DNA from 3 places in the Streptomyces sp. NBC_00466 genome. Region 2 is predicted to be linked to each of the others. Evidence: predicted binding sites of a transcription regulator. Region 2 holds the regulator's gene; each other region holds the start of a gene.
What was found. The regulator HrcA, encoded in region 2, represses chaperone genes, less so after heat shock. The targets are predictions, from matches to a motif close to TTNGCACTCNGNNNNNCNGAGTGCNAA.

Region 1 (3,275 bases), 2.5 Mb from region 2:
GCGGCGGGCGGTGCCCAGCACGTCGAGACCGGCCTGGTCGAGCTTGAGTCCGACCTCCTCGGCGATGACCGTGGCACCGGTGAGGGTGGCCATGTCGCCGAGCATCGCCTTGCGGCGGTCGCCGAAGCCGGGGGCCTTGACCGCGACAGCGTTGAAGGTGCCACGGATCTTGTTCACGACCAGGGTCGACAGGGCCTCGCCCTCGACGTCCTCGGCGATGATCAGCAGCGGCTTGGAGCTACCCGCCTGGATGACCTTCTCAAGGAGCGGCAGCAGGTCCTGGATCGAACCGATCTTGCCCTGGTGGATCAGGATGTACGGGTCGTCGAGGACGGCCTCCATACGCTCCTGGTCGGTCACCATGTACGGCGAGAGGTAACCCTTGTCGAAGGCCATGCCCTCGGTGAAGTCCAGGTCCAGACCGAAGGTGTTGGACTCCTCGACGGTGATGACACCGTCCTTGCCGACCTTGTCCATCGCCTCGGCGATGAGCTCGCCGACCTGCTTGTCCTGCGCGGAAAGACCCGCGACAGCGGCGATGTCGGACTTGTCATCGATCGGGCGGGCGGTCGCGAGGAGCTCCTCGGACACAGCCTTGACCGCGGCGTCGATGCCCTTCTTCAGGGAGGCGGGGGAAGCGCCGGCGGCGACGTTGCGCAGACCCTCGCGGACCAGCGCCTGGGCCAGCACGGTGGCGGTGGTGGTGCCGTCACCCGCGATGTCGTTGGTCTTGGTCGCCACCTCCTTCACCAGCTGCGCGCCGAGGTTCTCGTACGGGTCGTCGAGCTCGACCTCGCGGGCGATCGTGACACCGTCGTTGGTAATGGTGGGAGCGCCGAACTTCTTGTCGATGACGACGTTGCGGCCCTTGGGGCCGATCGTCACCTTGACCGTGTCGGCAAGCTTGTTGACGCCGCGCTCAAGGGCGCGACGGGCGTCCTCGTCGAACTTCAGGATCTTCGCCATGGAGCTGATTCAGTCCTCTCAAAAACGAACTGCGCCCCCAGTGCCCGTCACTCGGTGTGCGAACACAGCAGATGCGGGGCCAGGGGCGCAGATCAAGAAATACGTCGGTGAATTACTTCTCGACGATCGCGAGAACGTCGCGAGCCGAGAGGACGAGGTACTCCTCGCCGTTGTACTTCACCTCGGTGCCGCCGTACTTGCTGTACAGCACGACATCGCCGGCCTTGACGTCAAGCGGAAGACGCTCGCCGTTCTCGAAGCGGCCCGGGCCCACGGCCAGGACGACGCCCTCCTGGGGCTTCTCCTTGGCGGTGTCCGGAATGACCAGGCCGGAGGCCGTGGTCTGCTCGGCGTCGAGCGGCTGGACCACAATGCGGTCCTCGAGCGGCTTAATGGCAACCTTGGAGCTGGTTGTCGACACGATCCGGTCTCCCCCTTCGGAGATCTCACGGGGTGAACTGTCTGAGTGGCGACCGGATGGATCCGTCGTCGCGGGTGCCGGACCGGCCCGTCGCCATATTTGGCACTCTCCCGTGGGGAGTGCCAGAACTGAGACTAGGACGGCAGTTAGCACTCGGTCAAGCGGAGTGCCAATCTGCTCAGGCCATGTCGCCTTCCCCCTGCGCCTCTCGTGCGTCCAGTGCCTCCCTTGCTCCCCCCTGCCCTCTCAACGGACGGACAGCCATCACCCGCCATGGCGATCACCCACAATGGACGGGTGACCGATCTCGACGCCTTCACCGCGCTGTTCACCAATGAGGGCGCCGCCCTGCTCGCATCCCTGCGGGAGTACGACCCCGCACAGGAGCTGGCCGTCGCCACCCGGTTGCGCCGCACGTACCCCACCGAGCTGGTCTCCGCCGCCCTGGCCCAGGCGCGGCTGCGGCAGCGGGCGGTGCCGAAATTCGGCGCGGACGACGCGTACCGGATGTTCTTCACACCCAACGGCGTGGAGCAGTCCACCCGTAAATCCGTCGCCGAGTACCGCGCCCGCCGCTTCGCCGAGCTGGGCGTACGCAGCGTCGCGGACCTGTGCTGCGGCATCGGCGGGGATGCCCTGGCACTCGCCCGCGCCGGGCTCTCCGTACTGGCGGTCGACCGCGACCCCCTGACAGCCGAGGTCGTACGGGCCAACGCCGACGCCCTCGGGCTGAGCAGCCTGATCGAGGTGCGGTGCACGGATGTGGCGGAGGTCGGCACGGACCCGTACGACGCGGTCTTCGTCGACCCGGCACGGCGTGGCGGTCGCGGACGGATCTTCAACCCCGAGGCGTACTCACCGCCGCTGTCCTGGGCTACTGGCGCGGTGGCCGGCCGCCCGGCGTCCGGCGCGTCGTCCCGAGCAGCGGGCGCTATCAAGATCGCTCCCGGTATCCCGCACGAGATGATCCCCGGCAGCGCCGAGGCCGAGTGGATCTCCGACAGCGGCGACGTCAAGGAAGCGGTGCTCTGGTTCGGCACGGATCCGGGGCTGCGCCGTGCCACGCTGCTCCCTTCGGGGGCCACCCTCACGGGCCGCGGACTCCCCGACCCCGCGGTGCGCACGCTGGGCCGGTATCTGTACGAACCGGACGGCGCCGTCATCCGCGCCCACCTCGTCGCCGAGGTCGCCGAGGAACTCGGCGGCGGGCTGATCGACGAGACCATCGCCTACGTCACGGCGGACGAACTGTGCTCCACCCCGTACGCGACGGCCTACGAGATCACGGACAAACTCCCCTTCGGCCTGAAAAAACTGAAGGCCCTGCTGCGCGAGCGGGAGGTCGGCAACCTGACCGTCAAGAAGCGCGGCTCGGCAGTCGAACCGGAAGAGGTACGGCGCAGAGTCAAGCCGCAGGGGCCGAACGCGGCGACCGTGATCCTCACCCGCGTCGCAGGCGCGCCGACGATGCTGATCGGACAGCCGGCGGGCCCCCCGTCGAGCCCCTGACGGAGCCGGACCCTGCGATTCCGTACCTCTGCTCTGACGCTCTTCTCTTCCCTGACTCTCTTTCCCTGGCCCTCTTCCGCAGGTCTTTCCCCAGGCTCTCTTTGCTCAGGCCCTCTTCCTCAGGCCCTCTTCACTCAGGTCAGGTCGGTCAGCTCGTCCGCATACACCTGGGACAGCGGCTGCGGTCCCACGTACTGCTGGCAGTTGCAGACCCCGGGCTCGAAACTCAGCGGTTTCTTGTTCTCGTCCCAGGCCGTCGGAACCTCGACGGTCTCGTGGCACTTGCCCTGCCGGTCGTGCTTGGCGAGGTGATGCGTACAGCCGCAGACCGGCTCGGGCGGTTTGTGCGCCGCCTCGATCTCCCTGCGCTCCCGCTCGG
Region 2 (3,275 bases):
ACCCATCGGGAACACCCGGTGCTTGCCGAAGCGGTCCTCCAGCGTGACCGTCGGCCCCTCGGCCGTCTTCTCACAGCGGATCACCGCACCGCAGAACCCGGTGGCGATCTCCTCGACCACCAGATCGGGCTCGGCCGCGACCTCGCGGGCGGGCGTCTGCTTCTTCCACGGCGGCGTGAAGTCGGGGCTGTAGCTGCGCATTCCGCAGACGCTACGACACCCCGGAGCGCGCTGCCAGCACATCACGCTGAGCGCGGACGAACGCGGCGTCGACCACGGCCCCGTGCCCCGGTACGTACAGCGCGTCCTCACCGCCCAGTGCCAGCAGCCGGTCCAGCGCCGCGGGCCAGCGGGCGGGCATCGCGTCCGGGCCCGCCTGCGGCTCGCCCGACTCCTCGACCAGGTCGCCGCAGAAGACGACGTCGCGGTCGCCCGCGCCGTCCCCGGGGCCGGCCTCCTGCCCGCCCGGGACGAGCAGCGCCAGGTCGTGGCCGGTGTGCCCGGGGCCGCAGTTCACCAGGGTGACCCGGCGGCCGCCCAGGTCAAGGGTCAGCTCCCCGGAGACCGGATGGTGCGGAGCGACCAGATGGGCCACCGCGTCGGCGGCCTCCGCCGCCGGGACGCCGTGGCGCACCGCGTCCTGGCGCAGCGCGTCGGCGCCGCGCGAGCCCCGGGTGAGCAGCGCCTCCGCGCCCACCGCTCCGTAGACCTGGACACCCGCGAACACGGCGGTGCCCAGCACATGGTCGAAGTGCGGGTGGCTCAGCGCGATGTGCGTCACCCGGCGGCCCAGCACCGCCTCCGCGCGCATCCGGATCTCCCGGCCCTCGCGCAGCGTCGCCCCCGTGTCGAAGAGCAGCGCACCGTACCGGCCCGCCACGAGCCCGGCCGTCGCGTCCCAGCGGGGGAGACGGCACCGGCCCACGCCCGCCGCCAGGTGTTCCCAGCCGGAGTCTTCCCAAGTGGCGTCCATACAGCGACGCTATCCCGGTCGGCGGACACCGGCGCGACCGCGCGACGGGCCGCCCTTGCCAGCGGTGAACCTCTCCGCCGTACACTGGGACGCTGCTGGCACTCGAACATTCCGAGTGCCAGGCAGGCCCGGATCGACAGCTGGAGGTGTGCGCGGGTGCTCAGCGAACGCAGACTCGAAGTGTTGCGCGCCATCGTCCAGGACTATGTGGGCACCGAGGAGCCGGTCGGCTCCAAGGCGCTCACCGAGCGGCACCGGCTCGGTGTGTCACCGGCCACCGTCCGCAACGACATGGCGGCCCTGGAGGACGAGGGTTTCATCGCCCAGCCGCACACGAGCGCGGGCCGCATCCCCACCGACAAGGGCTACCGGCTGTTCGTCGACCGGCTCGCGGGCGTCAAGCCCCTCTCGTCGCCCGAGCGGCGCGCCATCCAGAACTTCATGGACGGCGCCGTCGACCTCGACGACGTGGTGGGCCGCACCGTGCGGCTCCTCGCCCAGCTCACCCGGCAGGTCGCCGTGGTGCAGTACCCGTCGCTGACCCGTTCCACGGTGCGGCACGTGGAGCTGCTGGCGCTGGCCCCGGCCCGGCTGATGCTCGTGCTGATCACGGACACCGGACGGGTCGAGCAGCGCATGATCGACTGCCCGGCGCCGTTCGGTGAGACATCTCTCGCCGACCTCCGTGCCCGGCTCAACAGCCGGGTGGTGGGGCGCCGCTTCGCGGACGTACCACAATTGGTGCAGGACCTTCCCGAGTCCTTCGAGCAGGAAGACCGGGGTACGGTTTCCACGGTGCTCGCGACCTTGCTGGAAACGCTGGTCGAGGAGACCGAAGAACGGCTGATGATCGGCGGAACCGCCAATCTGACGCGATTCGGACATGACTTCCCACTGACCATCAGGCCGGTGCTGGAAGCGCTTGAGGAGCAGGTCGTGCTGCTCAAGCTGCTCGGTGAGGACTCGGGCATGACCGTACGCATCGGGCATGAGAATGCCCACGAGGGCCTGACGTCCACATCGGTCGTCGCCGTCGGCTACGGTTCGGGCGACGAGGCAGTCGCCAAACTCGGCGTGGTCGGACCGACCCGCATGGACTACCCCGGAACGATGGGAGCGGTACGCGCAGTGGCACGTTACGTCGGACAGATCCTGGCGGAGTCGTAAGTGGCCACGGACTATTACGCCGTTCTCGGCGTGCGCCGCGACGCTTCCCAGGACGAGATCAAGAAGGCATTCCGGCGATTGGCGCGCGAGCTCCACCCGGACGTCAATCCCGATCCCAAGACGCAGGAACGCTTCAAGGAGATCAACGCCGCCTACGAGGTGTTGTCGGACCCGCAGAAGAAGCAGGTCTACGACCTCGGCGGCGACCCGCTCTCGCAGGCGGGCGGCGGCGGAGCCGGCGGCTTCGGCCAGGGCGGCTTCGGCAACTTCTCGGACATCATGGACGCCTTCTTCGGTACGGCGTCCCAGCGCGGGCCGAGGTCGCGTACGCGGCGCGGCCAGGACGCGATGATCCGGCTGGAGATCGACCTCAACGAGTCGGCCTTCGGCACCACGAAGGACATCCAGGTCGACACCGCTGTGGTCTGTACGACCTGCAGCGGCGAGGGAGCGGCCCCCGGCACCTCGGCCCAGACCTGCGACATGTGCCGCGGCCGCGGTGAGGTCTCGCAGGTCACCCGGTCCTTCCTGGGCCAGGTCATGACCTCGCGGCCGTGCCCGCAGTGCCAGGGCTTCGGTACGGTCGTGCCGACCCCGTGCCCCGAGTGCGCGGGCGACGGGCGCATCCGCTCCCGCCGCACGCTGACGGTGAAGATCCCGGCCGGTGTCGACAACGGCACCCGCATCCAGCTCGCGGGCGAGGGCGAGGTCGGCCCGGGCGGCGGCCCCGCCGGCGACCTGTACGTCGAGATCCACGAGCTGCCGCACGCGGTCTTCCAGCGGCGCGGCGACGATCTGCACTGCACGGTGACGGTTCCCATGACGGCGGCCGCACTCGGTACGAAGGTGCCGCTGGAGACACTGGACGCGCTGGAGGAGGTCGACATCCGGCCGGGCACGCAGTCCGGCCAGTCGATCCCGATGCACCAGCGCGGCATCACGCATCTGCGCGGCGGCGGCCGCGGTGACCTGATCGTGCATGTCGAGGTGCTCACCCCGACGAAGATGGACGCCGAACAGGAGCGACTGCTGCGGGAGTTCGCCAAAATGCGCGGCGAGGAACGCCCGACCGGCCAGTTCCAGCCCGGTCAGCAGGGGCTGTTCTCGCGGCTGAAGGACGCGTTCAACGGGCGGT
Region 3 (3,275 bases), 1.2 Mb from region 2:
CGATCACTCTGGAGACCGGGAAACTCAAGGACTACGCCCGCTGAAGCACCCGCAAACGCCCGAGGGCGGTACCCCTCCGAGAAGGGGTACCGCCCTCGGTCCGTACTGCTGCTTGCCGTACTGCTTGCCGTACAGCTCGCGTGCTACTGCTGGAGCAGCCGATCCTCGAAAAGAACGAAGAGGATCAGAAGTCCATGTCACCGCCGGGCATGCCGCCCGGGGCGCCGCCGGGGGCGGCCTTCTCCGGCTTGTCGGCGATGACGGCCTCGGTGGTGAGGAACAGCGCGGCGATCGACGCGGCGTTCTGCAGCGCGGAGCGCGTGACCTTCGCCGGGTCGATGATGCCCTCGGCGATCATGTCGACGTACTCGCCGGTCGCAGCGTTCAGGCCGTGGCCGACCGTCAGGTTGCGGACCTTCTCGACGACGACTCCGCCTTCGAGACCACCGTTGACGGCGATCTGCTTCAGCGGGGCCTCAAGGGCGAGCTTCACGGCGTTGGCGCCGGTCGACTCGTCGCCTTCGAGCTCAAGCTTCTCGAACACCGCGGAAGCCTGGAGCAGGGCCACGCCACCACCGGCGACGATGCCCTCCTCGACGGCCGCCTTCGCGTTGCGAACGGCGTCCTCGATGCGGTGCTTGCGCTCCTTGAGCTCGACCTCGGTCGCGGCACCGGCCTTGATGACGGCCACGCCGCCGGCCAGCTTCGCGAGGCGCTCCTGGAGCTTCTCGCGGTCGTAGTCCGAGTCGGAGTTCTCGATCTCGGCGCGGATCTGGTTGACGCGACCCTGGACCTGGTCGCTGTCACCGGCACCGTCGACGATCGTGGTCTCGTCCTTGGTGATGACGACCTTGCGGGCGCGGCCGAGCAGGTCGAGACCGGCGCTCTCCAGCTTGAGGCCGACCTCCTCGGAGATGACCGTGCCACCGGTGAGGATGGCGATGTCGCCGAGCATGGCCTTGCGGCGGTCGCCGAAGCCCGGAGCCTTGACGGCGACGGACTTGAAGGTGCCGCGGATCTTGTTGACGACCAGGGTCGACAGCGCCTCGCCCTCGACGTCCTCCGCGATGATCAGCAGCGCCTTGCCGGACTGCATGACCTTCTCGAGCAGCGGAAGGAGGTCCTTCACGTTGCCGATCTTGGAGTTGACGATCAGGATGTACGGGTCGTCGAGCGACGCCTCCATACGCTCCATGTCGGTGGCGAAGTACGCCGAGATGTAGCCCTTGTCGAAGCGCATGCCCTCGGTGAGCTCAAGCTCAAGACCGAAGGTCTGCGACTCCTCGACGGTGATGACGCCTTCCTTGCCGACCTTGTCCATCGCCTCGGCGATGAGCTCGCCGATCTGGGTGTCGGCGGCGGAGATGGAGGCGGTCGAAGCGATCTGCTCCTTCGTCTCCACGTCCTTGGCCTGCTCCAGCAGAGCGGCGGAGACGGCCTCGACGGCCTTCTCGATGCCACGCTTCAGGGCCATCGGGTTGGCACCGGCGGCGACGTTGCGGAGGCCCTCACGAACCAGCGCCTGCGCCAGGACGGTCGCGGTGGTCGTACCGTCACCGGCGACGTCGTCCGTCTTCTTGGCGACCTCCTTGACCAGCTCGGCGCCGATCTTCTCGTACGGGTCCTCGAGCTCGATCTCCTTGGCGATGGAAACACCATCGTTGGTGATCGTGGGGGCGCCCCACTTCTTCTCAAGGACGACGTTGCGGCCCTTGGGGCCGAGGGTGACCTTGACGGCGTCGGCGAGCTGGTTCATCCCGCGCTCGAGACCGCGCCGTGCCTCCTCGTCGAACGCGATGATCTTGGCCATGTGAAGTGGTCCTCCCGGACAGGGGGTGGAAAGCGTCAGACCTGGCGGTGCCCGCGACGGACGGCCTGCTTGCCCGGTGGTTCCTTGCCCCACCCGGCCCGCGGGCCTCACCAACCCGGTCCTTCTGTCACTCTCACTGGGAGAGTGCTAACGCCAATGATTAGCACTCGGCCCCTGTGAGTGCAAGGTGCCCCCGCGAAGCGGGGTCGTTGAGGGGTGGTGGTCGGGCGACGAGAGGGCGCAAGCGCCTTCGGTGGATACCAGCCCCACGCGCGGGCGGTCTCGGAGGCCCCCGGACGCACGAGAGGCCCGCGCCCCGGTGTGGGGTGCGGGCCTCTCGGCGTGAGTGGGTCGGTGGCCGATCGCGCCGAGATCAGACGGCGAGCTTGACCATGTCCGCCTGCGGACCCTTCTGGCCCTGCGAGATCTCGAACTCGACTCGCTGACCTTCTTCAAGGGTGCGGTAGCCGTCCATCTGAATCGCGCTGTAGTGGACGAAAACATCCGCACCACCGTCGACCGCGATGAAGCCGTACCCCTTCTCCGCGTTGAACCACTTGACGGTGCCCTGAGCCATGCCTAACTCCCCTATTACTGGCCCTTGCACAGAGCCCGCACTTCGCGGGATCCGGGTCAGACCTTGCGCCGGAACGCGTCGACCGCGGCTGAATGTATCTGCCCAACTGCCCTCTGCAACAGGTCAATCGGACGAGAATTCTGAGCGCGGCTGAACGCCCCATTGGGCGGATTTCCGGGGATCCCCGGGCAAGTCGGGCCGGGCAAAGGGCACTTACGACGCAAAGAGATCGAACGCATTGCCCACACATTGACGCGTGCTCAGCTGCTCCTGGCACGGGCGATCAAGAAGGATCAAGGGGGCTGCCCCAACTCTACCGTGTTCAATCATGCTGAATTGCCCCCTCCGCTTCGTACGCGGAGAGGGCAACAGGTTCAGCAGACGGCAGGGCGGACAGCAGGGCGACGGGCCCGCCCGGGGCGCGCCGCAGCAGCGCCGCGGCGCCGCAGGGGCTTGCTCAGCCGCCGGCGACGGCCGGGATGATGGAAATGCCCGCGCCGTCCGGCGTCGCCGTCTCCAGGCCCTGCTCGAAGCGCACGTCGTCGTCGTTCACGTAGACGTTCACGAAGCGGCGCAGCTTGCCCTGGTCGTCCAGGACGCGGGCCGCGATGCCGGTGTGGTTCTTCTCCAGGTCGGCGATGACCTCGGAGAGGGTGCCGCCGTCGGCTGCGACCTCGGCCTGGCCGCCCGTGTAGGTGCGGAGGATGGTGGGGATGCGGACCTTGACGCTCATGCGGATTGCCTTCCAGGAGTCCGGGGCGGGACGAGTCGGACGGAGCGGGCGAGTACGGACGGGGCGGGACAGGAGCCCGGGTCAGGCGCCCGTGGCCAGGCCGGCCTCGCGGAACGCGTCCAGGGTCGGACGGATCGTCGCGGTCGGGCCGGACG

Region 1: groES (co-chaperone GroES) is a predicted target of HrcA. The motif match lies at 1,534-1,560, and genes of this name have one in related genera.
Region 3: groL (chaperonin GroEL) is a predicted target of HrcA. The motif match lies at 1,935-1,961, and genes of this name have one in related genera.

The regions. Positions count from the first base shown of each region.
Region 1 is NZ_CP107896.1:2,381,172-2,384,446, forward strand. Features, by position in the region: gene groL (chaperonin GroEL) at 1-966, opposite strand, end outside; gene groES (co-chaperone GroES) at 1,079-1,387, opposite strand; gene OG210_RS10345 (SAM-dependent methyltransferase) at 1,661-2,896, shown strand; gene OG210_RS10350 (hypothetical protein) at 3,031-3,275, opposite strand, start outside.
Region 2 is NZ_CP107896.1:4,919,097-4,922,371, forward strand. Features, by position in the region: gene OG210_RS22070 (DUF3097 domain-containing protein) at 1-201, opposite strand, end outside; gene OG210_RS22075 (MBL fold metallo-hydrolase) at 212-973, opposite strand; gene hrcA (heat-inducible transcriptional repressor HrcA) at 1,130-2,140, shown strand; gene dnaJ (molecular chaperone DnaJ) at 2,141-3,275, shown strand, end outside.
Region 3 is NZ_CP107896.1:3,758,916-3,762,190, reverse strand. Features, by position in the region: gene OG210_RS16785 (Uma2 family endonuclease) at 1-44, shown strand, start outside; gene groL (chaperonin GroEL) at 185-1,810, opposite strand; gene OG210_RS16775 (cold-shock protein) at 2,184-2,387, opposite strand; gene OG210_RS16770 (MoaD/ThiS family protein) at 2,845-3,120, opposite strand; gene thrC (threonine synthase) at 3,202-3,275, opposite strand, start outside.